DNA from 4 places in the Devosia sp. J2-20 genome. Region 1 is predicted to be linked to each of the others. Evidence: predicted binding sites of a transcription regulator. Region 1 holds the regulator's gene; each other region holds the start of a gene.
The links. Region 1 encodes LexA, which represses DNA repair genes until DNA is damaged. Its sites were predicted from a motif close to TGTTCNNNNTGTGTTCNG; they were not measured.
Positions count from the first base shown of each region.

Region 2: a site for LexA is predicted at 3,890-3,907, ahead of AC0L37_RS15635 (DNA recombination protein RmuC). Genes of this name have one in related genera too.
Region 3: a site for LexA is predicted at 1,550-1,567, ahead of AC0L37_RS13505 (PA0069 family radical SAM protein). Genes of this name have one in related genera too.
Region 4: a site for LexA is predicted at 4,566-4,583, ahead of dnaE (DNA polymerase III subunit alpha). Genes of this name have one in related genera too.

Region 1 covers NZ_CM147870.1:1,799,054-1,807,051, reverse strand. Annotated here, with positions in the region: gene AC0L37_RS08865 (NADH:ubiquinone oxidoreductase subunit NDUFA12) at 1-262, shown strand, start outside; gene AC0L37_RS08860 (DUF2155 domain-containing protein) at 300-704, shown strand; gene AC0L37_RS08855 (GyrI-like domain-containing protein) at 811-1,314, shown strand; gene AC0L37_RS08850 (YybH family protein) at 1,370-1,744, opposite strand; gene lexA (transcriptional repressor LexA) at 1,744-2,457, opposite strand; gene AC0L37_RS08840 (molybdopterin molybdotransferase MoeA) at 2,565-3,767, opposite strand; gene moaC (cyclic pyranopterin monophosphate synthase MoaC) at 3,764-4,240, opposite strand; gene trpC (indole-3-glycerol phosphate synthase TrpC) at 4,240-5,052, opposite strand; gene trpD (anthranilate phosphoribosyltransferase) at 5,049-6,071, opposite strand; gene AC0L37_RS08820 (anthranilate synthase component II) at 6,068-6,667, opposite strand; gene trpE (anthranilate synthase component I) at 6,768-7,998, opposite strand, start outside.
Region 2 covers NZ_CM147870.1:3,167,741-3,175,738, forward strand. Annotated here, with positions in the region: gene AC0L37_RS15615 (DNA polymerase III subunit gamma/tau) at 1-941, shown strand, start outside; gene AC0L37_RS15620 (YbaB/EbfC family nucleoid-associated protein) at 938-1,261, shown strand; gene recR (recombination mediator RecR) at 1,268-1,870, shown strand; gene AC0L37_RS15630 (hypothetical protein) at 1,884-2,360, opposite strand; gene AC0L37_RS15635 (DNA recombination protein RmuC) at 2,437-3,864, opposite strand; gene def (peptide deformylase) at 4,004-4,519, shown strand; gene fmt (methionyl-tRNA formyltransferase) at 4,568-5,488, shown strand; gene truA (tRNA pseudouridine(38-40) synthase TruA) at 5,491-6,228, shown strand; gene AC0L37_RS15655 (hypothetical protein) at 6,225-6,797, opposite strand; gene AC0L37_RS15660 (hypothetical protein) at 6,814-7,347, opposite strand; partial or broken gene dapE (succinyl-diaminopimelate desuccinylase) at 7,344-7,998, opposite strand, start outside.
Region 3 covers NZ_CM147870.1:2,768,893-2,776,890, forward strand. Annotated here, with positions in the region: gene AC0L37_RS13500 (MDR family MFS transporter) at 1-1,234, opposite strand, end outside; gene AC0L37_RS13505 (PA0069 family radical SAM protein) at 1,642-2,790, shown strand; gene AC0L37_RS13510 (HAD-IA family hydrolase) at 2,787-3,473, opposite strand; gene AC0L37_RS13515 (hypothetical protein) at 3,508-4,098, opposite strand; gene AC0L37_RS13520 (ribonuclease HII) at 4,248-4,904, shown strand; gene AC0L37_RS13525 (site-specific DNA-methyltransferase) at 5,010-6,140, shown strand; gene AC0L37_RS13530 (GGDEF domain-containing protein) at 6,415-7,578, shown strand; gene greA (transcription elongation factor GreA) at 7,608-7,998, opposite strand, start outside.
Region 4 covers NZ_CM147870.1:1,482,187-1,490,184, forward strand. Annotated here, with positions in the region: gene clpA (ATP-dependent Clp protease ATP-binding subunit ClpA) at 1-781, shown strand, start outside; gene AC0L37_RS07315 (LysR family transcriptional regulator) at 1,123-2,007, opposite strand; gene AC0L37_RS07320 (MFS transporter) at 2,101-3,282, shown strand; gene AC0L37_RS07325 (hypothetical protein) at 3,446-3,583, shown strand; gene AC0L37_RS07330 (YoaK family protein) at 3,748-4,401, opposite strand; gene dnaE (DNA polymerase III subunit alpha) at 4,783-7,998, shown strand, end outside.

The DNA.
Region 1 (7,998 bases):
GGATCGCAAGGCTGATCGGCGCTATGTGACCTATGCCGGCCCCGCTGACGCCTCGACCATTGGTCAGGGCTGGCACGGCTGGATGCACTATCGCACCGACATCGTGCCAACCAAGGCCAACTATGTCGCCAAGAGCTGGGAGCTGCCCCATCAGCAGAACCTGACCGGCACGGCAGCCGCCTATCGTCCCGATGGCAGCCTGCTCAACAAGGGCGAACGCCCCCGCGTGACCGGTGACTACGACGCCTGGTCGCCAGAATAAGGACGGCGCCTTGCGCCATCTCAAAACTCTTGCCCGCATGATGATGACCCTGGCGCCGCTCGCGGCGCTGGGCGTCTTTGGCGTTGCAGCGCCCGTATCGGCCCAGCCCATTGCCAATCCGGTGGCGACCTTTGCCGGGCTCGACAAGATCACCGGCCGCATCACCCGCTTCGACGTCTATATCGATGAAACCGTGCTGTTCGGCGCGCTCGAGATCACCCCGCGCGCCTGCTACAATCGCGCTGCCACCGAGACCCAGCGGACATCGGCCTTTCTCGAAGTCGATCAGCGCAGCCTGACCGGCACATCCAAGCGCATCTTTACCGGCTGGATGTTCGCCGACAGCCCAGCGCTCAACGCCGTCGATCACGCGGTCTATGATGTGTGGCTGATCGAGTGCCGCACCAGCACCGACGTACCGCCGCCAGACGCGCGCGATTGATTCTCTCAATGGTACTGGCCCGCTGACGCGCGCCATTCTAATGTCACCGGCATTGATGCAGGCGGCTGAACTGCGCGACTGCATGATATTGCGGGAGGAGCGCCTTATGCTGACTGTTCCACGTTTCCAGGACCTGCCGGTCCAGACCTACGCCTATATCAGCTTTACCGTATCGATGGCCGAAATGGCGCAGCCCGCAAATGAGGGCTTTCCGGCGCTATTTTCCTGGCTATCCGCCAATGGCATTACGCCGACCGGCGCGCCATTCTACAAATATAACCGCATCGATATGGCCAGAACGCTTGAAGTGGAAGCCGGGGTCCCGGTGGACCGCGCGGCAGCGGGTGACGACACCGTCAAATTCTCGCAACTACCGGCGGGGCATTACGTCTGGACCACCCATACCGGCCCCTATGACGATCTGTATGATGCCACAGCCATGCTGATCGGCTGGGCCAAGGAGCGGGGCATTGAATGGGATAGCGCAACCCAGTCCGACGGTCATCACTTTGCCTGTCGTCTGGAAATCTACGAGACCGACCCGGAGCAGGAACCCGATCCTGACAAGTGGGTCACCACATTGCGCATCAAGACCACCGGTCCGGCCTGAACGCCAATACCGGCATTGATCGCCCGTGACTCCCGAAGTCACGCACCGCTCGCCGCTAGGCCAAGGCGCTCAGATGCTCGTGAACGATGACCCAGCCCTGCACGCGCCGCTCGACAATGCAGGTGCCGCGACCGGCACCAGATTGAACATCTCCGTTCACAACCGCCGTGTAGCAGAACCGATAGCGACAGGCCGCGATATCCTGCCCTTTTACGATCCAGATCAGGTCTTCCAGCCAGTAGCGTTCGTCAACCAGCCGTGCCCAAGTGGCTTCAAAGGCATCGCGTATCGCTGCAATGCCAAGATGAGAGCCATCATTGAACCAGAAACTGGCATCCTGGGCGATCAAGGGCGCGACGACCGCGAAGCGATGCGTGTTGATCGCCTCGCCATAGGCCGCGATCAACGCTTCGGGCGTCGCCGCCCCCATCAATATTTACGCAGCAACCCGACAAGCCGGCCCTGAACCTTGACCCGGTCAGGCGGGAAAATGCGGGTTTCATAAGCCGGGTTGGCGGCTTCAAGTGCCACCGTATTGCCCTTGCGGCGCAAGCGCTTGAGCGTCGCTTCCTCATCGTCCACCAGCGCCACGATGATCTCGCCGGTGCTGGCCGCATCCTGCTTCTTGATCAATACCGTGTCGCCATCAAAAATGCCGGCATCGATCATCGAGTCACCGCGCACTTCCAGTGCGTAATGCTCGCCGCTGCCCAGCATTTCAGGCGGCACCATAATGGTGTGGGAATGGCTCTGAATGGCCTCGATCGGCGTACCCGCTGCAATTCGGCCCATCACCGGGATGGAAATTGAGCGCACGCCATCATCATCGGCGGCGACACGCGATGGCGGGCTCGCCACCTTGCCAAGATTGCCTTCGATCACCGATGGCTCAAAGCGCGCCTTACGGCCGCCAAGCGACGGGTTCATCGAATCCGGCAGCTTAACGACTTCCAGCGCCCGGGCCCGATTGGGCAGGCGGCGGATGAAACCGCGCTCTTCCAGCGCAGTGATCAGCCGGTGAATGCCCGACTTGGACGCCAGATCGAGGGCATCCTTCATCTCGTCGAACGATGGCGGAATGCCGCTTTCCTTCATCCGTTCATGGATGAACATCAACAGCTCGTGTTGTTTGCGCGTCAGCATAGGCCCCTCGGGGTGAGAATCGGAACATAGACAGAACGACTATATGTGTTCCAGTTATGTTCTGCAATATCCCCGACGATTTTCCTGCAAATGGGGCGGCCCGAAACCTAGAAGGCGTCGACCACAATGGTTTCGACCAGCGTGCCCGCCGCCTGTCCAGGGGCCTGTTCGGGCTGCACAATCAACAGGTCAGCCAGCGCCATGGATGAAGTATGCCCACTATCGGTCTGGGAAATTGGCAGCGCCATTGGACCATTGGGGGTCTGCTGCAACTGTGCCCGCATGAAATGCCGTCGCGCCGTATTGGCTGGGGTCGCGGCAGCCAGTGGCAGGTGCCAGGGCGTCTGCGGCGTCAGGCCCAGCCAGTGTCGCAGCGCCGGTTTGATGAAAACAATCGCCGTGACCATCGCCGAAACCGGATTGCCCGGCAGGCCAAATACCAGCGTCTTGCCGATCGTGCCGAACATCAGGGGCTTCCCCGGGCGCATATTGATGCGCCAGAAATCCAGCGTCACGCCCAGTTCAACGAGAATTTCCTGCACGATATCGTGGTCGCCAACGCTGGCGCCCCCGGTCGTGATCAGCACGTCCGGTGCATCGGCCAGAATGGCGCTGAGCTTGTCGCGCAGGGCTTCCCGGTCATCGCGGGCAATGCCGTGATCGGTCATGGTATGGGCATAGGGGGCCAGCATGGGCGCCAGCCCGAAGCTGTTGGAAGCAATGATCTGGTCAGGCCCCAGCGCCGCGCCGGGCAGGGCGAGTTCATCACCCGTCGCCAGCAGCGCAATACGCGGCCGTCGCGCCACGGTCAGCGTCGGGGTATTGGCTGCCGCGGCCACGGCAATCTGCATCGGGGTCAGTCGGACGCCAGCCTCGATCAGCGTCTGGCCTGTGGTGAAGTCATTGCCCAGGGCCCGGATATTGCGCCCCGGCAAGGGCTCGATGCTGAACGAAACCTGATCGCCGTCGAGCTGGGCCTGTTCCTGCATGATGACGGCATCGGCCCCTTCGGGCACCGGCGCACCGGTAAAAATCCTGACCGCTTCGTGCGGGCCCAGACGTCCGGCATAACTGGCCCCGGCCTGCGAGGTCCCCACGACCTTGAGGCTGTGACCTTCCATGATGTCAGCGGCACCGACGGCATAGCCATCCATGGCGCTGGCATTGAAGGGCGGCTGGTCATGGCGGGCCTTGACCGGTTCGAGCAAGACCCGACCCGCCGCCGCATCCAGCGACACGGTTTCGCCGACCGGCGTCGGCACGCGCTTGAGAATGGCCGCAATGGCCTCTTCGACGGGGAGCAGGCTCATGCGCGCACGAAATCCCCGGACTTGCCGCCCGATTTTTCCATCAGGCAGATATCGGTCACCACCATGGCGCGATCAATCGCCTTGGCCATGTCATACAATGTCAGCGCCGCCGTGGAGGCAGCCACCAATGCTTCCATCTCGACCCCGGTCTGGCCGGTGGTTTCAGCCGTCGCCACAATCAGGATGGCATCTTCGCCATGTTCGGCAATCTCCACGCTGACCTTGGTCAGCGGGATGGGGTGGCACAACGGGATCAGCTCGGCGGTCTTTTTGGCCGCCATGATACCGGCAATCCGCGCTACCGCCAGCGCATCACCCTTTTTGAGGCTGCCGCCCATAATGGTGGCAATCGTCTGCGGCTGCCCGACAATACGGGCCTGTGCCACGGCGCGCCGCCTTGTTGCGGGCTTGTCGGCGATATCGACAATATGGGCTTCGCCCCGGGCATTGAGATGGGTGAGCCCGTCGGCCATCAGGGCGTAGCCTGCGCGGCGCCATGCAATAGCGCTCTGGTTGCCGCGGTCACATCGTCCTGGCGCATCAGGCTCTCGCCAACCAGAAAGCTGCCGATACCGGCTTCATGGTCGAGCTTGAGCAGGTGTTCGTGATTGACGATACCGCTTTCGCTGACCAGTAGCGTCCCCTTGGGCACGCCAACGGCCAGATTGACCGAGGTTTCCAGCGTCGTCTCGAAGGTGCGCAGATTGCGATTGTTGATGCCGATGAACTCGGCGCCCAGCGCCACCGCCCGATCAAGCTCAAGCTGGTCATGCACTTCCACCAGCGCATCCATCTTCCACTCTTCGGCGGCATCGAGCAGGTAGCGAGCTACATCATCGCCCACGGCGGCCAGAATGATCAGAATGCAGTCCGCCCCCCAGGCGCGCGCCTCGGCCACCTGATAGGTCTCGAACAGAAAATCCTTGCGCAGCACGGGCAGTTTGACCGCCGCGCGGGCTTCCTTGAGAAAGCGCGGCGAGCCCTGAAAGCTGGGCCGGTCGGTCAGCACCGACAGGCACGCGGCGCCGGCTGCTTCATAAGCCAGGGCGATTTCGGTCGGGTTGAAGTTCTCCCGGATCAGGCCCTTTGACGGACTGGCCTTCTTCACTTCGGCGATCAGCGCATATTCATCCTTGGCCCGCTTGGCCTTGATCGCCTTGATAAAGCCGCGCGTCGGCGCCTGATCATGTGCCTGGGCCACCACTTCGGCCCAGGGCCGCATGGATTTGGCAGCGGCGATTTCCTCGCGCTTATAGGCTTCGATCTGTTTGAGAATATCGGTCATGCATCGCGTCCATTCGATACCGCCACCAGGCGGGTCAGTGTGTCCTTGGCCTTGCCGCTGTCAATCAGCTCGGCCGCCGCCGCTGCACCTTCGCGCAGATCGGCCACCTTGTCGGCCACAATCAGCGCCGCGCCGGCATTGAGCAGCACGATATCGCGATAGGCGCCGCTCTGCCCGTCAAACAGGGCGTGGATGGCCTGGGCATTGTATTCGGGATCGCCACCCAGCAGATCCTTGGGATCGTGCTGTTTCAGGCCGGCCTGTTCCGGGCTCACTTCAAAGCTGCGCAGATCGCCATTGGCAATCTGGGCGACAAAGCTGGGGCCCGTCACCGTAATCTCGTCCAGCCCGTCGCTGCCATGCACCACCCAGGCCTTGATGGCGCGGTTGGCCAATAGCGCCGCGGCGACGGGCTCGACCCATTCGCGCGCGTAAACGCCCAGCATGTAACGGCGCACACCGGCCGGGTTGGACTGCGGACCGAGCAGGTTGAACATGGTGCGCACGCCCATTTCGGCGCGCGATGGCCCCACATGGCGCATTGCCGGATGGTGACTGGGCGCGAACATGAAGCCGATGCCGGCCTGGTTGATGCAGCGCGAAATGCCAGAGGGCTCGAGGTCAAGTTTGACGCCCAGCGCTTCGAGCGCCTGCGACGAACCCGATTTGGACGACAGCGCGCGATTACCATGCTTGGCCACTGGCACACCGGCTGCAGCCACCACGATGGCAGCGGCGGTCGAAATGTTCAGCGTGCCCATGCCGTCGCCGCCCGTGCCGACAATGTCGATGGCATCGGCGGGCGCCTCGACGGGCACCATCTGCTCGCGCAGGATCGACACCGCCGCGGCGATTTCGCCAACGGTCTCGCCCTTGATCCGCATGCCCATCAAAAAGGCGCCGATCTGGCTTGGTGTGGCCTCGCCAGCCATGATCACGCGCATCACATCGCGCATCTCTTCGCCCGTCAGGTTTTTGCGCTCGGCAATCTGGCTCAGTGCGGTCTTGATATCCATCACGCGGCCCTCTTCTGGTTGAAGTCGCGGGCGATGTTCAGGAAGTTCTGCAGCAAGGCATGACCATTTTCCGAGGCAATGCTCTCGGGATGGAACTGCACGCCATGAACGGGCAACGTCTTGTGTTGCATGCCCATGATCAGACCATCCTCGGTGGTCGCGGTGACCTCGAGCACATCGGGCAGGGTTTCCGGCCGCACCGTCAGCGAGTGATAGCGCGTAGCCTCAAACCCCGCATTGAGCCCGCGGAACAGGCCCTTGCCGGTATGATTGATTTTTGAGGTCTTGCCATGCACCAGATGCGGCGCGCGGATCACCTGTCCACCCATGGCCTGGCCAATAGCCTGATGCCCCAGACAGACACCCAGCATCGGAATTTCGGCCTGGAAGCGCTCAATCACGGCCAGACAGATGCCGGCTTCATTGGGCGTGCAGGGGCCTGGCGACAGCACAATGGCGTCGGGCGCCCGCGCGGCGATGTCTTCAAGGGTAATCTTGTCGTTACGGACCACCGAAACATCGGCGCCCAGCTCGCCCAGAAAATGGACGAGATTGTAGGTAAAGCTGTCGTAATTATCGATGACGAGAGTGCGGGTCATGGTCTGGTTCCTGGCAGGTTTTTGTCAACTTCCGGCGGCCCCATCGGGCGCCACGGTCAGAAGCCGCCCCGCCATCGCTGCCTGTCAAATACCTGCCGCATCATTGTCCGATCCTTGCCTCGCCAGCATAGCGTAGCGCTTCCTCTGCCGCGCTGAAAAGGGCCCGCGCCTTGTTTTCGCATTCCATCTGCTCAAGCGCTGGCTGGCTATCGGCAACAATACCGGCGCCGGACTGCACATGCAGCTTGCCATCTTTCAGGATCGCCGTGCGCAGCACGATACACGTGTCCATGGTGCCATCGGCACCAAAATAGCCCACGCAACCGCCATAGATACCGCGCCTGGATTTCTCCAGCTCGTCAATGATCTCCATCGCGCGCACCTTGGGCGCCCCCGATACCGTACCCGCCGGAAAGCCCGCCGACAGGGCGTCAACGAAATCGTATTGCGGGTCGAGCTCGCCCACCACATTGGAGACGATGTGCATGACGTGCGAATAGTATTCGAGGAAGAACTTGTCGGTGACCTTGACCGTGCCGATCTTGGCCACGCGCCCCACATCATTGCGGCCCAGATCAAGCAGCATCAGATGCTCGGCCAGCTCCTTGGGGTCGCTCATCAGCTCGGCCGCCATCTCCGCGTCCTTGCTCGGCGTTGCGCCACGCTTGCGCGTCCCCGCGATCGGGCGAATGGTGACCTCGCCATCCTGCACCCGGACCAGAATTTCCGGGCTCGATCCGGCGACAGCGAAATCGCCGAAATCCAGGAAGTACATATAGGGGCTGGGATTGGTCCGACGCAGGGCGCGATACAGCGCTGTGGGCGGCAGGTTGAAGTCGGCCGAAAAACGCTGGCTCAACACCACCTGAAAGATATCGCCGGCCGTGATGTATTCCTTGGCCCGCGCCACCATGGCGAAATATTCATCGCGACTGGTATTGCTGGTGACCGCAATGCTTTCCAGATCGGGCAGGGCAGGGGTGGCGGGCATGGCCCGACCCAGACGCGCAATCGCGTCGTCGATCCGCGCCTGGGCCGCTTCATGAGCCTGACGGGCCGAAACACCGTCACGCACATAGACCGGCGCGGTCAGATACAGCTCATCCTTGAGCGTGTCGAAGATCGCCAGCAGCGATGGGCGCATCAACACAGCTTCAGGCGTCTGCAGATGGTCTGGATTGCTGTCGGGCAGCACTTCCATATAGCGCACCATCTCATAGCCCAGATAACCATAGACGCCGGCCGACTGCGGCGGCAATCCCTTGGGCATGTCGATCTGGCTGCCTGCGACCAGCTCGCGCAAGGCGTCCAGGGGCAGCGCGTCAACCGGC
Region 2 (7,998 bases), 1.4 Mb from region 1:
TTGGCGAAGCCATCGAAACGATGCGCAGCCTGTATGACATGGGTGCCGATCCACAGACGCTGGTTGCCGATCTGGCCGATTTCACCCATCTGGTGACGCGCATCAAGGTTGTGCCCGCCGCAGCTGATGATGTGTCGCTGACACCTGATGAGCGCACACGCGGCGCCGATCTGGCGGGCAAATTGCCCATGCGGGCGCTGACACGGGCCTGGCAGATCCTGTTCAAGGGCTATGACGAAGTGGCGCGGGCCAATAATGGCCTGCAGGCTGCCGAAATGGCGTTGATCCGCCTGGCCTATGCCGCCGATCTGCCCAGCCCGGACGATCTGATTGCCAAGCTGGCCAATCAGCCCGCGCCGGCCGCCGGCCAGCAATCAATGATGCCGATGCCGCGCGGTCCCTCTGGCGGGTCTTCGGGCGCCTCCTCGGCCATGCGCGTTGAGCAGCCCCGCCCTATCGATACTGAAGCCATCGCGAGCCAGCCTGCGGTACCGCAGGCGCAGGTTCAGCCCGCGCTGGCCACTGTGGCCAGCTACAAGGAGTTGATCGCCCTGGCGGGCGCCAAGCGCGACGTTCTGGTCAAGCTCGCCCTGGAAGGCTCCATGCGACCTGTGTCGTTCGAGCAGGGCCGGATTGAGGTCGCGCTGGTCGACGGCACCGACCCGGGCATCATTGCCACGCTATCGGCGCGCTTGCAGAAGTGGACCGGCGAGCGCTGGCTGGTGATGGTTTCAACCAAACCGCCAGAGGGGCTGACGGTTCGTCAGGAGACCGAGCAACGCACACAGGCTCACCATGCCGCGGCGCATGAGGACCCTTTGGTCAAAGCCATTTTAGAGACATTTCCGGGGGCCAAGGTGGTCAACGTCAAGGTGCGCGATGACGCAGCTGTCGTTGATGATGTTCCCCCACCCCCAGTTGAAGAGGATGACGACGAATGAAAGACATTATGGGCATGATGAAGGCCGCCAGCGAGATGAAAGGCAAGATGGAGGCCATGCAGGCCGAGCTTGCCGAGCTGGTCGTTGAAGGCCGCTCCGGCGGCGGCATGGTCGTGGTTTCGCTCACCGGTAAGGGTGACATGAAGGGCGTCAAGATCGACCCCTCCATGTTCAAGGAAGATGATGTCGAGGTCCTCGAGGATCTGATCATCGCCGCTCATGCTGATGCCAAGACCAAGAGCGAAGCGGCCATGCAGGAGCGCATGAAGGAAGTCACCGCCGGGTTGCCCATCCCCCCCGGCATGAACCTGCCGTTCTAGGCCATTCTGCAATTGGCCAATGGTGGACCCGAGATTGAACAACTGATCCAGCTGCTGGCACGCTTGCCGGGGCTTGGACCGCGCTCGGCTCGTCGGGCCGTTCTGCAGTTGATCAAGAAAAAAGAGCAGTTGATGATCCCGCTATCGGCGGCGCTGGATCGGGCTGTCGAGGCTGTGCGCACCTGTGAAGTGTGCGGCAATGTCGATACCATCAACCCATGCTCGATCTGTTCGGATCCGCGCCGGGGCGATAGCGGCATGTTGATTGTGGTGGAAGACGTGGCCGATCTGTGGGCGCTGGAGCGCGCTGGTGTTGGCGCGGTCAGATATCATGTCCTGGGCGGCGTCCTGTCGCCGCTGGATGGGATAGGCCCTGATGATATCAGCATCAATGAGCTGATCGCGCGGGCACATGAGTTCCGCGAGATCGTACTGGCGGTCAACGCAACCGTCGAGGGACAGACCACAGCCCACTACATTATGGACCGACTTGGCGAGACCGAAATCAAGGTCAGCCGCCTGGCCCACGGCGTACCCGTGGGCGGTGAGCTGGACTATCTCGACGAAGGCACGCTGAGCCAGGCGCTGAAAGCGCGTACCGCGATCTAGTCGTCTTAGGTGTCTAGTGGGTCTGGGCGTCCAAATCCTCGGCCGCCTCCTCGGTATCTTCTGCCTCTTCGGCAACGCCATCGTCAGCGGTGCTGCCCTGCTCGATGGCTTGTCGGGCGTCAAAATCATCGGGTGACAGGGTGTCGAGGCGATCGCCCTGACCGGTTTCGAGCGGGGCACCCAGACCGGTAAAGTCGGCATTATCGTCGACATTCTCCATGGACCCGCTCAGCTCCTCAATGGCGCGGTCCACCTCATCGAGCAGAGCCGCCGGGTCTTCCTCGCCCCAGTCGCCGCTCTCACGTGCGGCGCTTTCGTCGCGCAGTTCCCGCAGCCGCGCCAGACGCTCGCTGGCCGGACGGTCTGCGCCATAGCGCAGGTCTTCGACCTCGCTCTGACTATAGGGCTGCGCGATGCCGGGCTGATCGGCGTTGTCGAAATTGGTGTCCTGCGGCAGCAATGTGCCGGGGTGATCGATATGTTGTGCCAAGACGGCCTCCTGCAATTGGTTTTGCGGGGAGAAACGCGACGGTGCGAAACTGGTTCGACCGACAGAGCAATCGTGATCAGGCCAGGTCGCCCGGATCGTCGACCACCAGCCGCAACGTCGGTTCAGGATCGCTCTGATCGCCATCAACGCCATCCCAGTCGGGTGGAATGGCCCGGCTGGACTTGGCACCGAGTTCACGCAGCATTTCGACCTGACGCACCACATTGCCATTGCCTGAGGACAGCTGCTTTTTGGCGTCGTCGAAGCTTGACCGAGCCTTGCCCAGATGACCATCGAGCTTGTCCATGGTGCTCAGGAACCCAGCCACCTTGTCGTAGAGCGCACCGGCACGGCTGGCGATCTCTTCGGCATTGCGGTGGCGCTTTTCGATGTCCCAGACATTGCGCACTGTGCGCAGCACGGTCATCAGCGTGGTGGGTGTGGTCAGCATCACGCCCTGACTCATGCCATATTCGACCAGCTTGGTATCGGCCTGAATAGCGGTGGCCAGCGCCGATTCGATGGGCACGAACATCATCACGTAATCGAGGCTGCTACGGGCGTGGCGTTGATATTCCTTGCCGCCCAGGGTCTTGATGTGACTGCGGATCGAGACAATGTGGGCCTGCAGATACTGGTTCTTGGCGTCATCCTCGCAATTGACGTAGGCCTCAAAGGCGGTGAGCGACACCTTGGAGTCGATGACCAGACGGTCATTATTGGGCATCAGCACTTCAACGTCAGTGCGCACTCGTGCACCGTCCTCGCCCGTGTGGCTGGCCTGGGTGATGAACTCTTCGCCTTCGCGCAGGCCTGAGCCTTCCAGAATGGTCGAGAGGATCATTTCGCCCCAGGCACCCTGAGTCTGGGAATTACCCTTTAGCGCCCGGGTCAGGTTCTGCGCTTCGGTGGTGATCTGCAGATTGCTGGCTGCCAAAGCGCGGATCTGTTCGCTCATGGTGGCGCGGTCGCGCAGCAACTCGCCCTGAAACTCGACGATTTTCTCGTTGAGCGGCTTGAGCAGCACGTCGACCTGCTCACGGTTCTGCTTGGAAAATGTCTCGCCATGGCTTTTGAGCACTTCGCCGGCAATGGCCTTGAACTCATCGGTCATGTGCTGGCGCGCCTCAAGGAAGCGCTTGTGGTTCTCTTCGGCCTGCTTGACCTGCTCAGCCATGCGGGCGCGCAGGCCCGAGACTTCCGAGAGCAGCGACGACCCCTTCTCACGTTCGATGTCGAGCAGTTCTTCGCCGCGCTCTCGCTCCTGGGCGAGCTGATGGTCCAGTTCCTGAATGCGGCTGTCGCGCTCGGTAATCTGAGCCAGGAAATTGCTGCGCAACTGCTCGGACGCCTGCTGGGCAGCCGCTTCGGCGCGCGCGGCGCTGGCGCGCATGGCGCCCACCACAATAGCGGCCAGCACCAGAACGAGTAACACCCCGCCCAGAATTGCCGCGGTGAGGTAGGAGACCGGCCAGTCGCCGAGTGTAAAAAGCAGTGTGTCCATGGGTGGAGTTCTAGCCGATTCGAGGCGTTGCCATAATGTTCCAATGCGCCGATGACGCCATCGCGACTGCCACAAGAGTTGACCTCACGCGCGAAAATACCATATCGAGAGGCACTTCCCTTATTGCCGGACCTTCATCATGGCCATTCGCCCCATTCTCGTCATTCCCGATGCGCGCCTGCGTGCTGTCACCGATCCGATCATCGAGGTCGATGAGGAGATCAAGACCCTGGCCGCCGACATGCTTGAAACCATGTATGACGCGCCCGGTATCGGTCTGGCTGCGCCGCAGATCGGGGTGATGAAGCGTATCGTGGTAATGGATCTGGCTGGGGAAGATGAGAAACCCGAGCCGCTGGTGATGATCAATCCCGAAATCACCCATTTCGGCGAGCAGATGCAGGTGACCGAAGAGGGCTGCCTGTCGATCCCCGAACTGTATTACGAAGTCGAGCGTCCCAATGATGTGGTGGTGAAGTACACCGATCTTGAGGGCAAGGAAGTCACCAAGGAAGCCGAGGGCAAGCTGGCCGTGTGCATTCAGCACGAACTCGATCACCTCGATGGCGTGCTCTATATCGACTATCTCAGCCGCCTCAAGCGCGACCGGGTCATCAAGAAATTCGACAAGGCTGCCAAGCGCGCCGCTGGCTAGAATTGCGCCGGCCCCAGTGTGGGCCAGGCCATCAAGGAAGGTCGGACAATGCGTGTCGTCTTCATGGGTACGCCCGATTTTTCCGTGCCGACCCTGACAGAACTTGTTTCCAGCGGTCACGAAGTGGTGGCGGTCTATACCCGCGCGCCCAAGCCGGCTGGCCGGGGACAGGAAGAGCGCAAATCGCCCGTCCACATGGCGGCCGAAGGTTTCGGCATTCCCGTGTTCACACCACGCTCACTCAAGGGCGAGGCCGAGCAGATCATCTTTGCCAGCCATGATGCCGATGTTGCGGTTGTGGTCGCCTATGGCCTGCTGCTGCCCAAGCCCGCGCTTGATGCGCCCCGCCTGGGGTGCCTGAACCTGCATGGTTCGCTGCTGCCACGCTGGCGTGGCGCGGCACCGATCCAGCGCGCGATCATGGCCGGCGACAGCCAGACCGGCGTGCAGGTGATGCAGATGGAAGAAGGGCTCGATACGGGCCCGGTCGGTCTGGGCGAAGTCATCGCCATCGCCCCCGACATGACGGCAGGCGAACTGCACGACACCATGATGCGGGTTGGTGCCGATCTGATGGGGCGGGCCTTTGCCGCGCTGGAGCGCGATAGCCTGGAGTTCACGCCACAGCCTGAAGAAGGCACCACCTACGCCAAAAAGATCGAAAAGGCTGAGAGCCGCATCGACTGGTCGCGACCCGCCGCGGACGTCCATAATCACATTCGGGGGCTGTCACCCTTTCCTGGCGCCTGGTTCGAAATCGACCTGGGTGGCAAGTCGGTGCGGGTCAAGGCACTGCGATCCAGCCTGGGTGAGGGCACCGGTGCCCCCGGAACCCTGTTGGGCGACCTGACAATCGCCTGTGGTGACGGTGCGGTGCGGCTGACTCAGGTGCAGCGCGAGGGTAAGGGCGCAATGGATGCCGCCACCTTCCTGCGTGGTGCGGGTACGCTGCCGGCTGCTGTCCGCTAGGCATGCCCCGCTTCAAGCTCACCATCGAATATGACGGCACGCCGTATTCCGGCTGGCAGCGGCAGAAGACGCAGCCGAGTGTGCAGCAGACGCTGGAAGATGCCATTTTCAAGATGACCGGCGAGACGCTCACGCTGCAGGCCGCAGGTCGCACCGATGCGGGTGTGCATGCGCTGGGCCAAGTGGCTCATATCGATTTGACCCGAGAATGGGACCCGTTCCAGGTCCGCGAAGGGCTGAACCATCTCATGCGACCCAACCCGGTTGGGATCATCGCGGCCGAGCGAGTAGACGAGACGTTCGAGGCGCGGTTCTCTGCAACTGCGCGCCACTATGAATACCGCATCCTCAATCGCCGTACGCCAGCGATCCTGGAGCGCAATCATGTGTGGCATGTGCACAAGCCACTGAATGCCGAGATCATGGATCAGGCCGCCCAGCTGATTCTAGGGCATCATGATTTTACCACCTTCCGGTCATCGGAATGTCAGTCCAAGTCGCCGATGAAGACGCTGGACGTGCTGCATGCGCGGCGCGAGGGCGATCATATCGTCATCAATGCCAGCGCGCGCAGCTTCCTGCACCATCAGGTGCGGTCGATGGTGGGTTGTCTCAAGCTGGTGGGCGAGGGCAAATGGACGCCAGCCGATTTCCGGGCGGCGCTTGACGCCAGAGACCGCAGCGCGTGCCGCGCGATGGCGCCATCAGCCGGACTATACCTGACGCAAGTCGACTACTAGCTGACCGCCGGCATGAAGATGTCGGGGGCGACCATGGCGATGATCAGTCCCATGGCCACGGCCTGGATGATCAGCTTGGCCACGATGAAGATCACGATCTGCAGTGGCGCCAGGGTGACGATCAGGCGGGCAATATTGACCTCCACGACCAGTGCGGCCACGCCCACCAGAATGGTGGCGAACTGACCGGCCCCGACCATGAGCAGGATCAGGGTGATCACCGAGGCGAACAGGTTGATCCAGTTAAAGGTCACGATATAGGGCACAAAACCGTCGAGGCGACCGAACTGGCGCAGCACCAGCCAGCCAGCACCAGCCTGCAGCACATAGAGCATGGCGCTCATGAACAGCCCTGTCGACGCTGCACCCGACTCCATGGAGAAGCCGAGCAGTCGCGGGCCATAGGCCGACAGTGCACCGGCAATCAGAAAGGCGATAAAGCTACTGACCAGACCACGCTGGCCGAAGTCAAAATAGGTCGGCGCCTTGCGATCTCCGGTAAGCAGGGCAAAGCTGCCCTGGGCGGCGGCAACCAGTTCGTCGAAGAAGGTCGGGGTCGATTGGGCCAAGGCGCGTCTCGATCGGTCAGAGGGGGGCGTTGGACAGCATGTAGAGCGCATAACGCATCGCCACAAGAAGCAGGACCGTCAAAACAGCAAAGCCGGCCGCAGTACCGAGGCTCCAATCGCATGCCTGACGGGCAAGACGATATAGCAGAAATCCCAGCGCGAACCATGCCATCATGACGACGGGACCGCCGATCATGGCCAGCAGGCCCTCGATCAGCAGGAAACCGGTCATGGCGTAGATGCCGGGCACCAGCACTGGCAGCATGGGCGCTTCACTCTTGAGGATATTGCGCGTGGTGACCAGCGTCACCAGCAGCGAAATGACCGGCAAGGCCAGAATGACCATGGCGGCGAGTACGCCGAACGTTGCAGGCATGCCGATGCTCATCGAGGCGATTGCCACAGCCAGAAAAGCGAAAAAGGCAAAGACGCACAGCGCCGTTGCCAGGCCGGCACCACTCAGAGTGAAGCGATCGCGCCAGCCGGGCTGGCCGCGGATGATCATCTGCCAACCTCTTGTCGCGTCGCTCAGGACCGACCAGATTTTCATGACGCCACTCCAAAAAAGCCAAGCATGAAACGGCGATATATATCCGTCAGCCCCGTGAGGTCGCTCAGGGCGATGTGTTCGTCTGCCTTGTGCATGGAGGGACCGACAAGACCGCATTCCACCACTGGCCCATATTGGGCGATGAAACGGGCGTCAGAGGTGCCACCACCCGTCGAGAGCGCCGGTGGCTGGCCCGTGATGGCCGCAATGGCTGCCGAGAGGGTTTGCACATCGTCACTGAGGGGTGACAGGAAGGAGCGCGAGGGCGTGCCAGCCAGTTCAAAGCTGATACTGGCGCCAGCTGGATCTATGCTGGCGATGCGGGAGCGCACCCAATCCGTCAGCCTGTCTGGCGTCCACAGGTCATTATAGCGGATATTGAAGCGAATGGTACCGGCGGCCGGAATGACATTGGAAATGGCATTGCCGACATCAATCGAGGTGACTTCGAGATTGGTCGCTGGAAAATGCTCGGTGCCGGTGTCGATGGTCGTGTCTAGGGCCGTGACCACGCGCGCCAGCGCCGGCATGGGATTGTTGGCCTTGTCGGGATAGGCCACATGGCCCTGTGTGCCCGCTACGGTGATGACCCCGGACAATGAGCCGCGGCGGCCAATCTTGATGCTGTCACCCAGGGTTGCAGCAGAGCTG
Region 3 (7,998 bases), 970 kb from region 1:
CGCTGCCATGCGAGTACATTTCCTGCCGCACCGAGCCCAGAGCGGCAGTGAACAATGGTGTGAACACCAGCGCCAGACCGATGCTGATGATGATGTGACCGGTCAGGATGGCCCAGACCGAGGTGTGCTGATCCACCCGGGTCAGCGCCCAAAGCACGATCGAGACCAGTGCCGTACCGGGTACGAGCAGCTTGGTTGGGCCGATGCGGTCATACAAGCGGCCAACCGATGGCGCGAGCAGCCCCATCAGCAAGCCACCGGGCAACAGCAACAGGCCGGTCTGCAGCGTATCGAGACCCAGAACATTCTGGGTGTAGATGGGCAGCAGGATGACCGTGCCGAACAGGGCCATCATGGCAATTCCCATGGTCAGCACGGACACGGTGTAATTGCGCGACAGGAAGGTGCGCAGATCAAGCAGCGCCTTGTCCTGCCGCGACAGCACGATCTGACGCCAGATAAACGCAACCATGGACACGCCGCCGACCACCAGAGGTAGCCAGAGCGGGAAGGCCGCACCGGCCTGTTCGCCTTCGCCCAGGCTGGACAGGCCATAGACCAGTCCGCCAAAGCCCAGCGCAGACAGGATTACCGAAGCGATGTCGAGTGGCGCATAACGCGGCGTGGTCACGTTCTGCATCTTGCGACTGCCCAGAGCCAGCGCACCCAGTGCGATTGGCAGCATGAGGATGAACATCCAGCGCCATTCGAAATTGGCCAGGATGAACCCGCCAATGGTCGGCCCGATCGCGGGCGCGACCGAGATGACGATGGAGATGTTGCCCATGGTCTTGCCGCGTGTTTCGGGCGGCACCAGCGTCATCACCGTGGTCATCAGCAGCGGCAACATGATGGCCGTGCCGACAGCCTGAATGACGCGACCAAAGATCAGCAGTTCGATGCCGGGCGAGGCGGCGCAGATCAGCGTGCCAGCAGCAAAGACCGACATGGCCAGCATGAAGACGGGCCTTGTGTTCATACGCTGCAGCAGAAAGCCCGTAATGGGGATGACGATAGCCATGGTGAGCAGGAAGGCAGTGGTCAGCCATTGCGCGATATTGGCCGCGACGCCCAGATCCGCCATCAGATGAGGGATGGCCACGCTCATCATCGTCTCATTGAGAAAGACGACAAAGGTGGAGCCAAGCAGCAGCGCGATGACGAGTTTGTTGCGGGCAGAGTTGTCGACCTCGCCCGAGGGCAAATCACCCGTGGTTGTTGCGTCAATGGTCATAGAAATCCCTCGAATAAAATAGCAGCGTCGACAGTGCGACGGTTGATGTCTTCCAGCTTCGACAACACCATGAGAAAATGTGGTGACAGCCCGTGTCAGCATGCGTCGGCAACGGGCTGCATATTCGCCGTTGCCCGGCGATGATCAGCATAGAATTCAGATAGGCCCGCGCGCCAGCAATTGCCCCGTTGGCGGCAGCGGAGGCCCGGCATATTCCTAAAAATGGCCACGGTCCATCGGGCAGTGCGCATAGCGCGTGTGCGCGTGGCAATCTGTTGCGCTTCTGCCACCACAGGACGTTAACAAACCCGACATCGTTCTTGTTCTGTTCTCGTGGAACTGTTACATCCTGAGACGCGTTGACCAGTCACGATTCGACTGTTGCGCGTTCGGCAGGAGACGTTTTCATGGCCTTTTATCAAGCCCCATCATTTGAAGCTCTCGAGCAACTCAGCCGCAGCCGGGATGCCGATCTGGCACGGCGGGAATTGCTGGATGTCGATCAGGTTCGCGGACGGGGCGCGCAGAGCAATCGCAGCGGCCGGTTTGAAAAGCAGACCCGCGAGTCTTTTGATGACGGCTGGGACAATGTCGAGCCGCTGTCGATCTTCGAGACGGTCGAACACACTGAGCGCGCCAAAACCATCATCACGACCAATGACAGTCCCGACATTGGGTTTGAGCGATCGATCAACGCCTACCGCGGTTGCGAGCACGGCTGCTCGTACTGCTATGCCCGGCCCAGCCACGCATTCCTGGGCCATTCGGCCGGTATCGAATTCGAGCGCGACATTTACGTCAAAACCAACGCGGTCGAGGCGCTGCGGACCGAATTGTCTGCCAAGAACTACCGGGTAAAGCCCATCGCCATGGGCACCAATACTGACCCCTATCAACCGGCCGAGCGCAAGCACAAGCTGACGCGCGGCATTCTCGAAGTGATGCTGGCGACCAGACATCCAGTGATGATCACGACGAAGTCGGCGCTGATCACCCGCGATCTGGATCTGCTGACCGAACTGGCCAAGCTGGGGCTGGTAAAGGTGGCGATCTCGATGACATCAATGGACCACAAGCTGAGCCGCCGCATGGAGCCGCGTGCATCCTCCCCGGCGCGCCGGCTCGAGGCCATTCGCCTGCTCACCGAGGCCGGTGTTCCTGTCGCGGTATTCGCGTCACCAATGATCCCGGCGATCAACGATATGGAACTCGAACGCATTCTCGATGCTGCAGCAGCACAGGGCGCCACCAGTGCGCAGATGATCCTGCTGCGCCTGCCCGGCGAAGTGCGCGACGTGTTCCGCGAATGGTTGCTGCGTCACTTCCCCGACAGGGTGCGTCATGTGCTCTCGCTGGTGCGCGACACACGCGGCGGCAAGGATTACGACTCCCGCTTTGGCACCCGCATGACCGGCGAAGGCCCCTATGCGACCCTGCTGCGACAGCGCTTCGAAAAAGCACGCGAGCGCTACGGCTTGGACGGCAAGCTGCCGGGTCTGCGCAATGACCTGTTCGAGGCTCCCGAAATCGAAAGCGCCCAGATGAGCCTGTTCTAGGCGATCTGGCTGGCGCTGACCCGATCGGCAACGAAGGCGAGCAACGCGGGATCGTCATAGCCGTCGGCCGACAGCACCGCTCCGGCCGCACGTAGCGCTGCGTCATCAAGGCCGGTGCGCATCCCTATCGTGGCAATGCCCGCTGCCGTGGCCGAGGCGATGCCAGTGCGCGAGTCCTCGAACGCCAGCGAATGTTCGGCTTGGGCGCCGAGCAGGCGCAGGCCCTCTAGGTAGGGCATGGGATGCGGTTTGCCATGCGGCAGTTCGGCACCAATCACCACCGCCTTGAAGCGGCTGGTGATACCCAGACCGTGCAGGATCAATTCGGCATTGGCGCGCGGCGCATTGGTGACCGCCGCCATGGCAATACCTGCCGCATCGGCCTGGTCCAGCAGATCAAACAGTCCGGCTACGGCATGGATTTCGGTGGCGGCGAGTTCGCGAAACAAAGCTTCCTTGTCATCCATCACCGCCATGCGTGCATCAGCATCCAGGTCTGGCAGAAAGCGCGCGGCGATATCGACATTGGCCAGCCCCTGTAGTTCACGGACAAAGCGGGCCCGGTCAAAGCTATGGCCAAACGGGGCAAAGCTGCGATTGAAGGCCTCCAGATGCAGCGGGTCGGTGTCTGCCAGCGTGCCGTCAATGTCGAACAGCAGCGCGGCGCCGGGCGTCGGGATCATGAGCAGGTCCAGTCTTGGGGAGCAATAGGGGTGGTCAGTATTGGGCAACCTTGCGGGCGAAGCTGGCCATGAAATCAAGCGAGGCCAGAACGCCACGCATCGATAGCCAGACCTCCTCGCTCGCGCCCCCATCACCGTTCAAGGGCACAGTCATCGTCAGTGCATTGCACCGCTTCATCTCTTCGAGCAGCGCCGCCTTGCGCACCGGATCGGCTACATAGAACTGGTTGGTGGTGTTGTAGCGCGTCTCAAGATCAGCAACGAAATCGAACTGCATGGTGACGCCACCATGAAAGTTCAGTTTGAGTGGCCGACTGGTATCGGTCTGCGCCTTGTCAGCGGCCACTGTCACCGCAATATCGAGTTCACCGGTCAGGCGATTGCGCAGCAGGGTGAGCTTATAGGCAGGTAGACCGGCGCTGTTAAGCTGCTGGCTGCCGGTGCTGGCAAAGCAGGAGTGCCCGTAAAAATCGGTAGCGTCTTCATCGATCACGTCGGGGCAGGCCGCCAGCCAGTCACGATGATACTCGCGCCATTCGCCATAGGGGTGATGAAAGGGTTCGGCGGCCAGTGGAAAGGTCGCGGCCAGCGTCATAACGAGGGCGAAGCCGAATTTGGCAATCATTGTGTCTTGTTTCCCATGCTGCCCCCAGCGGAAAACCTATAGCAGCCCCGGCGCCAGACGCCACCGCCGGCCTCCAATTTTGTCGGTGTGAATATCGGCTCTGTCCGCAGGCGTGTTGACTTGGCCGGCGTGGGAGCGATGCTGCGCCCATGATGTTCGATTCGACAGTTCAGAGCGCGCCTGACTATTCCCACGAGGCCGAACTCAAGGCGCGTGGTGCACGAATTGTGGCTGGGGTCGATGAAGCGGGCCGTGGCCCACTGGCCGGTCCGGTGGTTGTAGCGGCCGTGGTGCTGGACCCCGATGCCATTCCGGCGGGGCTCAATGACTCCAAAAAGCTCAATCAGGACCAACGCGAGGCGCTGTTCGAACAGGTGGTTGCTTCGGCGCTGGCAATCAGTGTCGTGGTTGCCCCGCCCTCTATTATCCTGAGCCACAATATCCGGGGCGCCACGCTGTGGGGCATGGCGCAAGCCGCGTGTGGACTGAGCATCCGGCCTGACCGGGTACTGATCGATGGGCGTGATGTGCCGATGGGCCTGCCCTGCGACGGCATGGCGCTGATCGGCGGCGACGGGCGCAGCGTCTCGATAGCGGCGGCCTCGATTGTCGCCAAGGTGACGCGGGACAGGATGTGCGCAATCATGGATTGCGACGCGCCTGCCTTCGGCTTCGCTGGTCACAAGGGATATGGCACGGCCAGGCACATGACGGCGCTGAGTGAGCATGGTCCTTGCCGGCACCACCGCGAGGCCTTTGGCCCTGTGGCACAGGCGCGGCTCAGGTTGACTGCACTGGCCGGTTAGGGCTGCGGAAAGCTACGCCTTAACCTCCTGCTAACCCCTTGCATACGCTCCATTAACTCTGCGGTTCTATAACGGGGTTGTTAGTACTGCGTTAGGGTTAAGTGTATGTTGCGTACCGCGCGTAAGGCTCCAGAAGCCGTTGCGGAAGAGGCACCGCGTCTTCCGATCGATTCCATTCTGGTGGGTGATTGCATCGACCACATGAATGCCCTGCCGGCTGGTTCGGTAGATCTGATCTTCGCCGACCCCTACAATCTGCAGCTCGACCAGGGCCTGACGCGTCCTGACCAGAGCAAGGTTGATGCGGTGGACGACGAATGGGACAAGTTCGACAGTTTTGCCCATTACGACAAATTCACCCGCGCCTGGCTCAAAGCCGCGCGCCGGGTGCTCAAACCGGATGGCGCCCTGTGGGTCATCGGCAGCTACCACAACATTTTCCGGGTTGGGGCTGCCTTGCAGGATCTCGACTACTGGATGCTCAATGATGTGATCTGGCGCAAAGCCAATCCAATGCCCAATTTCCGCGGCACGCGCTTTACCAATGCGCATGAGACGCTGATCTGGGCCGCCAAGAGCCAGAAGAGCCGCGTCACCTTCAACTATGAAGCCATGAAGCTGGCCAATGACGATACGCAGATGCGTAGCGACTGGCTGTTCCCCATCTGCACCGGCTCAGAGCGCCTAAAGGATGATGACGACGAGAAGGTCCATCCGACCCAGAAGCCGGAAGCGCTGCTGTTCCGCATCCTGAATGCGACCACCAAGCCTGGCGATATCGTGCTTGATCCGTTTTTCGGCACCGGCACCACTGGCGCAGTAGCCCGCAAGCTGGGCCGTCACTTCATCGGCATCGAGCGCGAAGACACCTATATCAGTGCTGCGCTCAAGCGCATTGCGGCGATCCGTCCGGGCACCTTCGAGGCGCTGCAATCGGTGACGCCCAAGCGTAAGGAAACCCGCATTCCGTTCGGTTCGCTGATCGAGCAAGGATTAATTGAGCCTGGCACGCAACTCTTCGACTTAACGAAACGTTACTTCGCCATGGTTCGTGCAGACGGCTCACTCGTCTCAGGTTCCCACCAGGGTTCAATCCACAAGGTTGGCGCGCTGGTTCAGGGGGCAGAGGCATGCAACGGGTGGACCTTCTGGCACCACGAACAGGCGGGCCGCACCGCTCCCATTGATGACCTCCGGGCTGGTGTGCGCGCGCAACTCGAATTGATGTCTGCCTGATCCTGACCTCCAATCATCAGGTATTTGAATTGGCCGCCGGTTTGCCCCGGCGGCCTTTTTTTGTCCTGACGCCGAATCCGTCGCCTCGCACTGGGACCTTTCACCCGTGCTTTTTCTATCCTCCAGCGATCGAGTGGTTGGCGATCATGGGGGCAGAAGCGAACACGACAGCATTCGGCAAAACTTAACGATAGTCGCAATGCGACCTGCCTTGGATGCGTGCTCTTAACCCTGCCCGCGCACACTGGTCTGGACCTGACCGGGATAGATTGTTGTGACAGCACTCGTAGAACTTCACATCGTTGTTGCCGCCGTGCTCGGCGTGCTGTCCATGCTCTGTCTTGTCGCCAGTCTGAGCTTGGGGCGTAATGATGCGCTGACCTGGACGGCGGCGGCGCTAGCCAACGGTACGCTGCAGACGCTGGTCATCGCCTTTGCCTCCGACAGGCTTGTGGAGTTTCTCTCGGCAGCAGTATTGGCGCCGCTCAGTTTTTTGGCCGCGAGTCAGGCCATGGCTTGCCTTGGGCCCCCGTTGGGCCATCGGCTGCGCACCATCATTGCCGTAGGTGCGCTGTCAATGGCCGCCGTGGGCCTGCATCTGGTTAACGCACCATTTCCGGTTCAGGCTGCAGCCTTCGAGCTGGCCTGCCTGGTGGCCATGATTGATCTGGTCTGGCGTGTCCGACATCATCCCGCCTCAGGATTGCAGACAGCTTTCAAGTTCGTGGCCTATGCGCTGCTGGCGACGACCGCTATGCGGCTGCTGATGTTGCCGCTACATTTCGGACCAAACGCATCGTTTGAACTGTTCAAGACATCTTTGGCGGAGAATCTGTTCTTTGGCGCGGCCAGCGTCTTGACCCCATTCGCAACCATTCTGCTGCTGGCGCGCATCATTCTTGAAACAACCCAGACCCTGCGAGACCGCTCCGAGCGCGATGGTCTGACCGGCCTTTTCAACCGGCGCAGCATGGATGCAAAGGCCGAGACAACGGGACAAGGTGGAGCGGTCATCTTTTGTGACATCGATCACTTCAAGGGGGTCAATGATCGATACGGCCACGGCGCGGGTGACGCCGTAATCTGCAGTTTCGCGCACTTGCTGGACGCGACGGGCCAGACCGCTGGCCGAATTGGAGGCGAAGAATTTGCGATCATTCTGCCCGGCCGCGAGGCCGATGAGGCCGCTGCGGTTGCCGAAGAGGTGCGCCTTCAGTTTCATCAGAGCATCCACGATGCCCTGCCATTGGATGAGCGATTGAGCGCCAGTTTCGGAGTCGCCACCTATGGCGTCCATGAGGCTGCGCGCCATGCCTTCGAGCGCGCAGACGCGGCCCTCTATGCCGCCAAGTCTGGCGGACGTAATCGTGTCGTGGTGCACGGCCCGTCAGCACCGCTCCCGACCCAGCGCTCCACCGACAAACGGCGCGCAGCCTAGCACGTGACCACTTGTCGTTGGCCGCAGCCTCAAGCGATGGCGATGATTTCAAGTTCGAGCGCACCCGCACTCACCAGTTCACCCACGCCCTTGCCCATAAGGACACTGGCAATAGGGGAAACATAGGATATCGAGCCCCTCTTGGGATCAGCTTCGTCCTCGCCCACGATACGATAGGTTTGCGTGCGACCATCATCTCTGGAGAAGGTGACGGTCGCGCCAAAGCTTACCTCAGTCGGCGCGGCAATCACGGGCATGAGCTGAGCCGTCCGCAGGCGCTCGGTATAGTAACGCAGATCGCGGAACGGATGGGCGGCCTGACGGCGCCGTTCGTTGACGTCCTCAATCTTCATGGCTGCATCATAGGTGACGCGCGCCGCGTCGCGCTGCCGTTCCAGTGCCGCCAGGCCTTCGGCGGTG
Region 4 (7,998 bases), 320 kb from region 1:
GGAACTGCTGCGCTTCGACATGTCCGAGTATATGGAGCGTCACACGGTCAGCCGTCTGATCGGTGCGCCTCCGGGCTATGTCGGGTTTGACCAGGGCGGTCTGCTGACCGATGGCGTCGACCAGAACCCGCATTGCGTGGTGCTGCTCGATGAAATCGAGAAGGCCCATCCCGATCTCTACAACATCCTGTTGCAGGTGATGGATCACGGCAAGCTGACCGATCACACCGGCAAGTCGGTGGATTTCCGCAATGTCATCCTGATCATGACGTCCAATGTGGGCGCCATGGAGCTGGCCAAGAGCCCGATCGGGTTTGGGCGCAAGCGCGAGCAGGGCGACGATGAAGAGGCGATCAACCGCCTGTTCACGCCGGAATTCCGCAACCGTCTGGATGCGATCATCTCGTTTGCACCGCTGCCACGCGAAGTCGTGCGCCGCGTTGTCGAGAAGTTCGTGCTGCAGCTTGAAGGCCAGCTGGCCGAGCGCAATGTCACCATTGTGCTGCAGCCGGAGGCCGCCGACTGGTTGGCTGAACGGGGCTATGACGAGCATATGGGTGCCCGTCCGCTGGGCCGGGTCATTCAGGAGCACATCAAGAAGCCACTGGCCGAAGAGGTGCTGTTTGGCGAACTGGTCAATGGCGGCACGGTCACCGTGGCCGTGGTGGGCGAAGGCAAGGAAGCCAAGCTTGAGCTGATCGCGGCCCCGCCGCGCGCCGCCAAGCCCAAGGCGCTGCCCAAGCCCAAAAAACCCAAGGCAACCGCGACCAAGAGCTCGTAGCGTAACCTAGAAAAGAGACCCGGAGCGATCCGGGTCTTTTTTGAGGGCTTAGAGGGGGCAGCTTTGGGGTGGATTCCCGACAGTCCGCTTCTGGAACCGTCACCCGGAAAAGTAGACCTCCGGTGATTGGCGCGGTCGGGACCGGGCGGTCATCAAAGGCCAGCAAGCGCATCAGTTCTTGAGGGCTTCCCGGAGCGGCGGGCCGCTCAGCGCCATGTCTGGAAGGCAGAGTTGCGCGTCGTTTCGAATGAAGAGCTTCACACCCGGATTGAGCTTCGGCCGTTCGAACAGACATGGAGCAGACAAAATGTCACTTCCGTGCAAATTCCCAAATGACCGCATCACTCTATCAACGCCTCCAGCCAATCCAGAAATACCCCCAGACGCCGCAAGCCTGAGACGCGCGTCAGATACAGGGCAGAGATAGCCAGCGGTTCGGCCTGCAGTTGACTGGGAAATAACTCAACCAAATGCCCCGCGTGGATATCCTCTTCGATCATGAAGTCGGAAAACCGCGCGATGCCCAATCCGCCCAAAACCATCCGGCGTACGGCTTCTCCATTACCCGCGGTCATGGCGGGCGGCACCGTTACGGGGTCGGCCAGTCCGGCGAAGCGCAGCGTGTTGATGTGATCTGGCGCAGCGAAACGCACCTGCTCCAGCTGGGCGAGGTCAACGGGCGTCTCAGGCCATCCGTGGCGATCCAGATATTCCGGTGTGGCCACCAACTTCCATGACGTGCGCCCGAGCGGGCGGTGCAACATATCGCTATCGGGCAGCTGGCCAAGCCGGATAGCCACGTCAGCGTGACTGCCAATCAGGTCCACCAACGTATCCGTCATGTCGATTGACAACTGGATGTCAGGATACTTGGCGTGAAACTCGGCCAGGCGCGGGGCGAGGACATGTAGGACGTAAGAAACTGGTGCGTTGACACGCAGCGGTCCGGCCGGGGCCTGTCCACTTGTCGCGATCTCTTGCAGGGTTTCACTGCGGTCCAGGATCTCGCGCGCCTCGGCCAGTACGGCAGCGCCTTCGGGGGTAATTTCGATCGATCGCGTGGTGCGGCGCAGCAACGCGACCTTCAACTGCTCTTCAAGCCGCGTGACTGACCGGCTGAGTGTTGAGGCAGACACGCCCCTGCGCCGCGCGGATTCAGCAAAGCCGCCATCATCGACGATCCCGACAAAAGCGGCCAAATCCCCCATGCGCAGCAATTCGTGCATTTTCTGCAATGATCTGTTCCAAGCTTGCCTGTTCTCGCAATAGATAGCGGCTGGCATATACGGCGTCGACATCAAATTTGTTGGAGAAAACCGATGCCACTAGCCCTCTGGGCGCTGACCATCAGCGCTTTCGCAGTCGGAACGACCGAGTTCGTCATCGTCGGCTTGCTTCCCACCATTGCTGCCGATCTCGGCGTCTCAATCCCATCCGCTGGCCTACTGGTCAGCCTCTATGCGCTTGGTGTAACCATCGGAGCGCCGGTGTTGACAGCGCTGGCTGATCGAATGCCCCGCAAGACGCTGCTATTGGTCTTGTTGGCGCTGTTCATCGTCGGTAACGCCTTTGCCGCCTTCGCGCCGGATTATAATAGCCTTGTCATCGCGCGCTTTATTACGGGCTTGGCTCACGGCGTGTTCTTTGCAATTGCTTCGACTATCGCGACAGATCTTGTGGAGCCTGAAAAGGAAAGTTCAGCCATCGCGCTGGTATTTCTTGGCTTGACCGTTGCGCTGGTCACCGGAGTGCCATTGGGCACCTTTATCGGTCAGAATTTCGGTTGGCAGTCCACCTTCCTGGGCGTCGTCGTGCTTGGCGTGATCGGCTTCATCGCCTCAGCCCTGCTGTTGCCCGCCAGGCTTAGCCGTACTGCATCGCCGGGACTAAAAGCGCAGTTGCAGGTGCTGACCTCACCGCGCCTGCTGCTGGTCTATCTGATCACGGCTGTCGGCTATGGCGGCAACTTCATTGCTTTCACCTTCCTTGCGCCGATGTTGAACGAAATCACGGGTCTGTCTGCGGGCGCGGTGAGCCTTGTGCTGCTGCTCTACGGTGCATCTGTCGCCGTGGGGAACATCGCAGGCGGCAAACTGGCTGACCGTATCGGTGCGGTGGCGTCCTTGACCGTGATCTTTGTTGGCCTTGCGATATCACTGGTCGCACTCGGTGCGGCCCTCACCAGTCCGATTGCAGCCATCGCGGTTGCAGCCTTCTGGGGCGGTTTTGCCTTTGCCAACGTGCCGCCGCTGCAATCTTACGTCGTGCAAATCGCACGCGAGGTCTCTCCGGGTGCGGTTGATGTGGCGTCTGGTCTGAACATTGGTGCGTTCAACCTCGGGATCGCGGGGGGCGCATGGGTCGGGGGGCTTGTGGTGGAAGGCATCGGCCTTGCTGCTGCACCCTACATCGCCGCTGGCGTGGTGTTTGTCGCGATCGTTCTGGTGCGCCTGTCGGGTGGCCTGAACGCGCCAGGCCCCCAAGCCGTCGCAGCCGAATAACCTCGCTCGTCTCGCCGCATCATGGTGCGGCGAGACGAGCCAATGACATGGAGCTTCGTGTCATGTCCGCCCTGAATCTGATCTGCAAAGCCCGCCTGACCAACCCTCGGGCTGGTGTTGACGTGGGAATGGCCTTTGTCAGTCAACTCTGGATGGAGACTTCATGCCCAAGACAACCAAAATTGCTCTTGCTGCGTTCATCACCTTTTTCATGGCCCCGATCATTGGTGGTGTGATGGGGTTCATCAATGCCGGATCTGCTTTGTTGGCCCATTGGCCGGCATCATTCATCATGGCCTGACCGGTCGCCTTTATCGTCAGTCAGGCCGTGACCCGCTGGCGTTCAAGCTGGCCTTCATGGTGGCGCCGTCACGCAAGGCGTCACGTTGGGGTTACGGATTGGTTTGGGGCGGGCGGTTTGCAGTCCGACCCCGACCGCTCAGCCAGCAAACCTATCTGTGGGGCTCAGGCCATGACCTTGGCGGGGCGGCGCGCGATGAAGGCAATCAGAAAGCCGAGATAGACCAAAGCGGGCACCAGCAGGGCGTTGATGCCGAGCATGGCATAGCCCAGGCCGCCGATCAGCGCCCCGATCATCAGTGAGTTCCAGACCAGCAGGTGCTGCAGCCAGCGCCAGGGTGGCGCCAGTCCGCGCAGCGCACGGGCGAAGTCCTGGCCTGCGGCAAATAGCGTACCGGTCACGAAGGTTGTGCCCAACCGCACGGAGCCGGTGGCCGGCAGAATGGCATTCTGCGCGCCCGCGCCAGCAGCCAGCACCAGCATGAACTGGGTTGCCGGAAAACCCAGCATGGCCAGCGCCAGGGTCAGCAGCACGCTCGCCAGCACCAAAGCTGTGACCGCGCCCGATCCCCAGCGGGCCCCCGCCAGCAATGCCAGCATCGAGCCAATAAAGCTGCCGATCACAAACAGCAGCACCAGCGACGCAGCGGTCGCGGCGATGGACCAGCCGCCATGAGCCAGCGCGTCACCGAGCTGGGTGGTGTTGCCACTCATAAAGGAGGTGTAGTGGCCGCCCAGTTCGATGAAACCGATCGCGTCGGCGAAGCCGGCGGCAGCAGTCAGCAACAGCCCCAGACTTAATTGCGGGGTGGGGGTCATCGGGCTGGCGACATGGCAGTGAGACTCGCTGAGAGGAGGGTGATCAAAGACTGGTCGCTTCGATCCCGTGCGGCAAGGGTTTTGCGGCTTGCGTGCATCTCGATGTTAACAGTCTGCTAACCAGTGACCGCCAATCCCCGCTGTTCCCGCTAGTCACACTCGACAGGAACAAACATCGAACGTATAAGAACATCATAGCAACACGGGAGACGACGATGCTCACTTTCATCAAGGACTTTGCCGCATTCGTTACGCTGGGCGCCTTCACGATTGGTTCGCTCACCTGGATGGATATCATTGCCCGACTCGTGTGACGCTGGCTGTGGATTGCGGCATCGGGGCGGTATGATAATCGCCCTGAGCCGGTCATAAAGGTTCACCATGCACGGCCCCGGTTTTATCCATCTTCACGTTCACTCTGCCTATTCCCTGCTTGAGGGTGCGCTGCAGCTTGAGACCATTCTCAAACTCGCGGCCGCCGATGAGCAGCCGGCGCTGGGTATTGCCGATACCGGCAATCTGTTCGGGGCGTTGGAATTCTCCGAAAAAGCCAGCAAAAAGGGCATTCAGCCGCTGGTCGGGGTTGAACTGGCGATTGATTTTGCGGCCAGCGAAGAGCGCGTCAACGAACGCGGCCACGTCGCCTGGAGCGGCAAGTCCAGCGTGGTGCTGCTGGCCCAGAGCGAGGTGGGTTTCGGCAATCTGTCGCGACTGGTTTCGCAGTCCTATATCGAAGGCGACGGGGGCACGGCGCGGGCGCAACTGGACTGGCTTTCGCGGGAGCGGCTTGAGGGGCTGATCTGTCTCAGCGGCGGCCCTGAGGGGGCCATCGACATGGCCTTCGCCCAGGGGCAGGATGCCAATGCGATCAAGCGGCTGGACCGTCTGGCCGAGCTGTTTGGCGAGCGCTTCTACATCGAATTGCAGCGCCATGGCCGGGTGCAGGAAGCAGCCGTGGAGCCGCGGCTGGTGGATTACGCCTACCGCAAGGGCATTCCTCTGGTCGCCACTAATGAGCCCTTCTTCAAATCGGCCAAGGAATTTGAGGCGCATGATGCGCTGCTGGCGATTGCCGGCGGCACCGTGCTGGCCCAGACCGAGCGGCGCAAGCTGAACGATCAGTACTATTTCAAGACCCGGGCCGAGATGGAGGCGCTGTTCTCCGATCTGCCCGAGGCGCTGAACTCCACGGTCGAGATCGCCCAGCGCGTGTCCTACCGACCGCAGACCCGCAAGCCGATCCTGCCCAAATTCGCCGCAGCGCCAGATCTGAGCGATGAAGACGCCGTGGCGGCCGAGGCCGACGCGCTGCGCGCCATGGCAGAGGAGGGGCTGCGCAACCGCCTTGAAGCCACAGGTCCGGCACCCGGCAAGACCGAGCAGGAATACTGGGAGCGGCTGGAGTTCGAACTCGACATCATCCAGTCGATGAAGTTTCCGGGCTACTTCCTGATCGTGGCCGATTTCATTCGCTGGTCAAAATCGCAGGGCATTCCGGTCGGTCCCGGCCGTGGTTCGGGTGCTGGCTCGCTGGTGGCTTATGCCACCACCATTACCGACCTTGATCCGCTGGCCTACAATCTGCTGTTCGAACGCTTCCTGAACCCGGAACGCGTTTCGATGCCCGACTTTGACATCGATTTCTGTCAGGATCGGCGCGAAGAAGTCATTCGCTACGTGCAGCGCAAATACGGCACGGAGCAGGTCAGTCAGATCATCACCTTCGGTACGCTGCAGGCGCGCGCTGTGCTGCGCGACGTCGGGCGCGTGCTGCAAATGCCCTATGGCCAGGTGGACCGCATCTGCAAGATGGTGCCCGCCAATCCGGCCGACCCCTGGTCGATCGAGCGCACCATGACCGAGGTCCCCGAATTCAAGGCGCTGAGCGAAGAAGACGAAACCGTGGCCGATCTGGTGGCCATCGGCAAAAATCTCGAAGGTCTGTTCCGCCACGCCTCGACCCACGCTGCCGGTATCATCATTGGTGACCGGCCGCTGCATGATCTGGCGCCGCTTTATCGCGATCCGCGCTCGGACATGCCGGTGTGCCAGTACAATATGAAGTGGAGCGAGGCCGCCGGTCTGGTCAAGTTCGACTTTCTGGGCCTCAAGACACTGACCACGGTGCAGTACGCGGTCAATATGGTCAATCTGGATGGCGGCAGCTTCCGGATCGAAGATATCCCGATTAACGACAAGCCGACCTACGAGCTGTATGCGCGGGGCGACACGTTTGGCGTGTTCCAGGTTGAGGGCGCCGGCATGCGTCGGGCGCTGCTCGACATGAAGCCCGACCGGTTCGAGGACATCATCGCTATCGTGGCGTTGTATCGTCCCGGTCCAATGGACAATATTCCGCTGTTCTGTGACCGCAAGCATGGCCGCGAGGATGTGGAATACCCGCATCCAGAGCTGTCCAAGGTGCTCGATGAGACCTATGGCATTATCGTCTATCAGGAACAGGTGATGCAGATTGCGCAGCTGCTCAGCGGTTACTCGCTGGGTGAAGCCGATATGCTGCGCCGCGCCATGGGCAAGAAGATCAAGGCGGAGATGGACGCGCAGCGCGAGCGTTTCCGCGAAGGGGCGATCAAGCACGGTCTCAAGCAGTCGCTCGCCGACACAATTTTTGACCTGCTCGCCAAGTTCGCCAATTACGGCTTCAACAAGAGCCATGCCGCAACCTACGCCCTGGTGAGCTACCAGACCGCCTATCTCAAGGCGCATTATCCGCACGAGTTCCTGGCAGCGTCGATGACGCTGGATATGGGCAATACCGATAAGCTGGCCGAGTTCCGCAGCGAAGCCAAGCGCAACAAGATCGAACTCGTACCGCCCTGCGTGAACCGCTCACAGGTGGTGTTCTCGGTCAAGGACAAGGCCATTCTTTATGGCCTGTGCGCGGTCAAGGGCGTCGGTCGCCAGGTGGCAGAGCACATCATCGAGGTGCGTGGTGATACCCCTTTCAAAGACCTGGGTGACTTTGCTCGCCGGGTTGATCCGCGCGTGCTGTCCAAGCGGACACTGGAAACGCTGGCGAACGCCGGTGCGTTTGATGATATCGTGCCGCGGCGCGAAGTGGCCTTTGCGGCCATCGAAACCGTGATGGGCATGGCTCACACGCTGACCGCTGAGCGCAATGAAGGTCAGTGGAACATGTTCGACGCTGGCGAGCCTGAAACGCTGCGCCTGCCCGAAGGGGTGCCGAACTGGTCCACAACCGAACGTGCCGACCGTGAGCTTTCAGCCTTTGGCTTCCATCTGTCGGCCCACCCGCTCGATGCCTATTCCGACATGTTCGACAAGCTGCGCGTGCAGCGTTGGGGCGATTTTGAACGGGCCGTCAAGGATGGCGCCTCGGCGGGACGTCTGGCTGGGACCATTAGCGGTCGGCAGGATCGCCGGACCCGCAAGGGAACGCCGATGATGATCCTGACGCTATCCGATCAGTCGGGCAGCTATGAAGTGATCGCGTTTTCCGAGCAGATTACCCAGTTCGGTGCCATTCTGCAGCCGGGCAAATCCGTGATCCTGCAGGTTGGCGCGGATGAGCGCGCTGAAGGCGTGAGCCTGCGGCTGCTGTCGGCCGAGCCCATT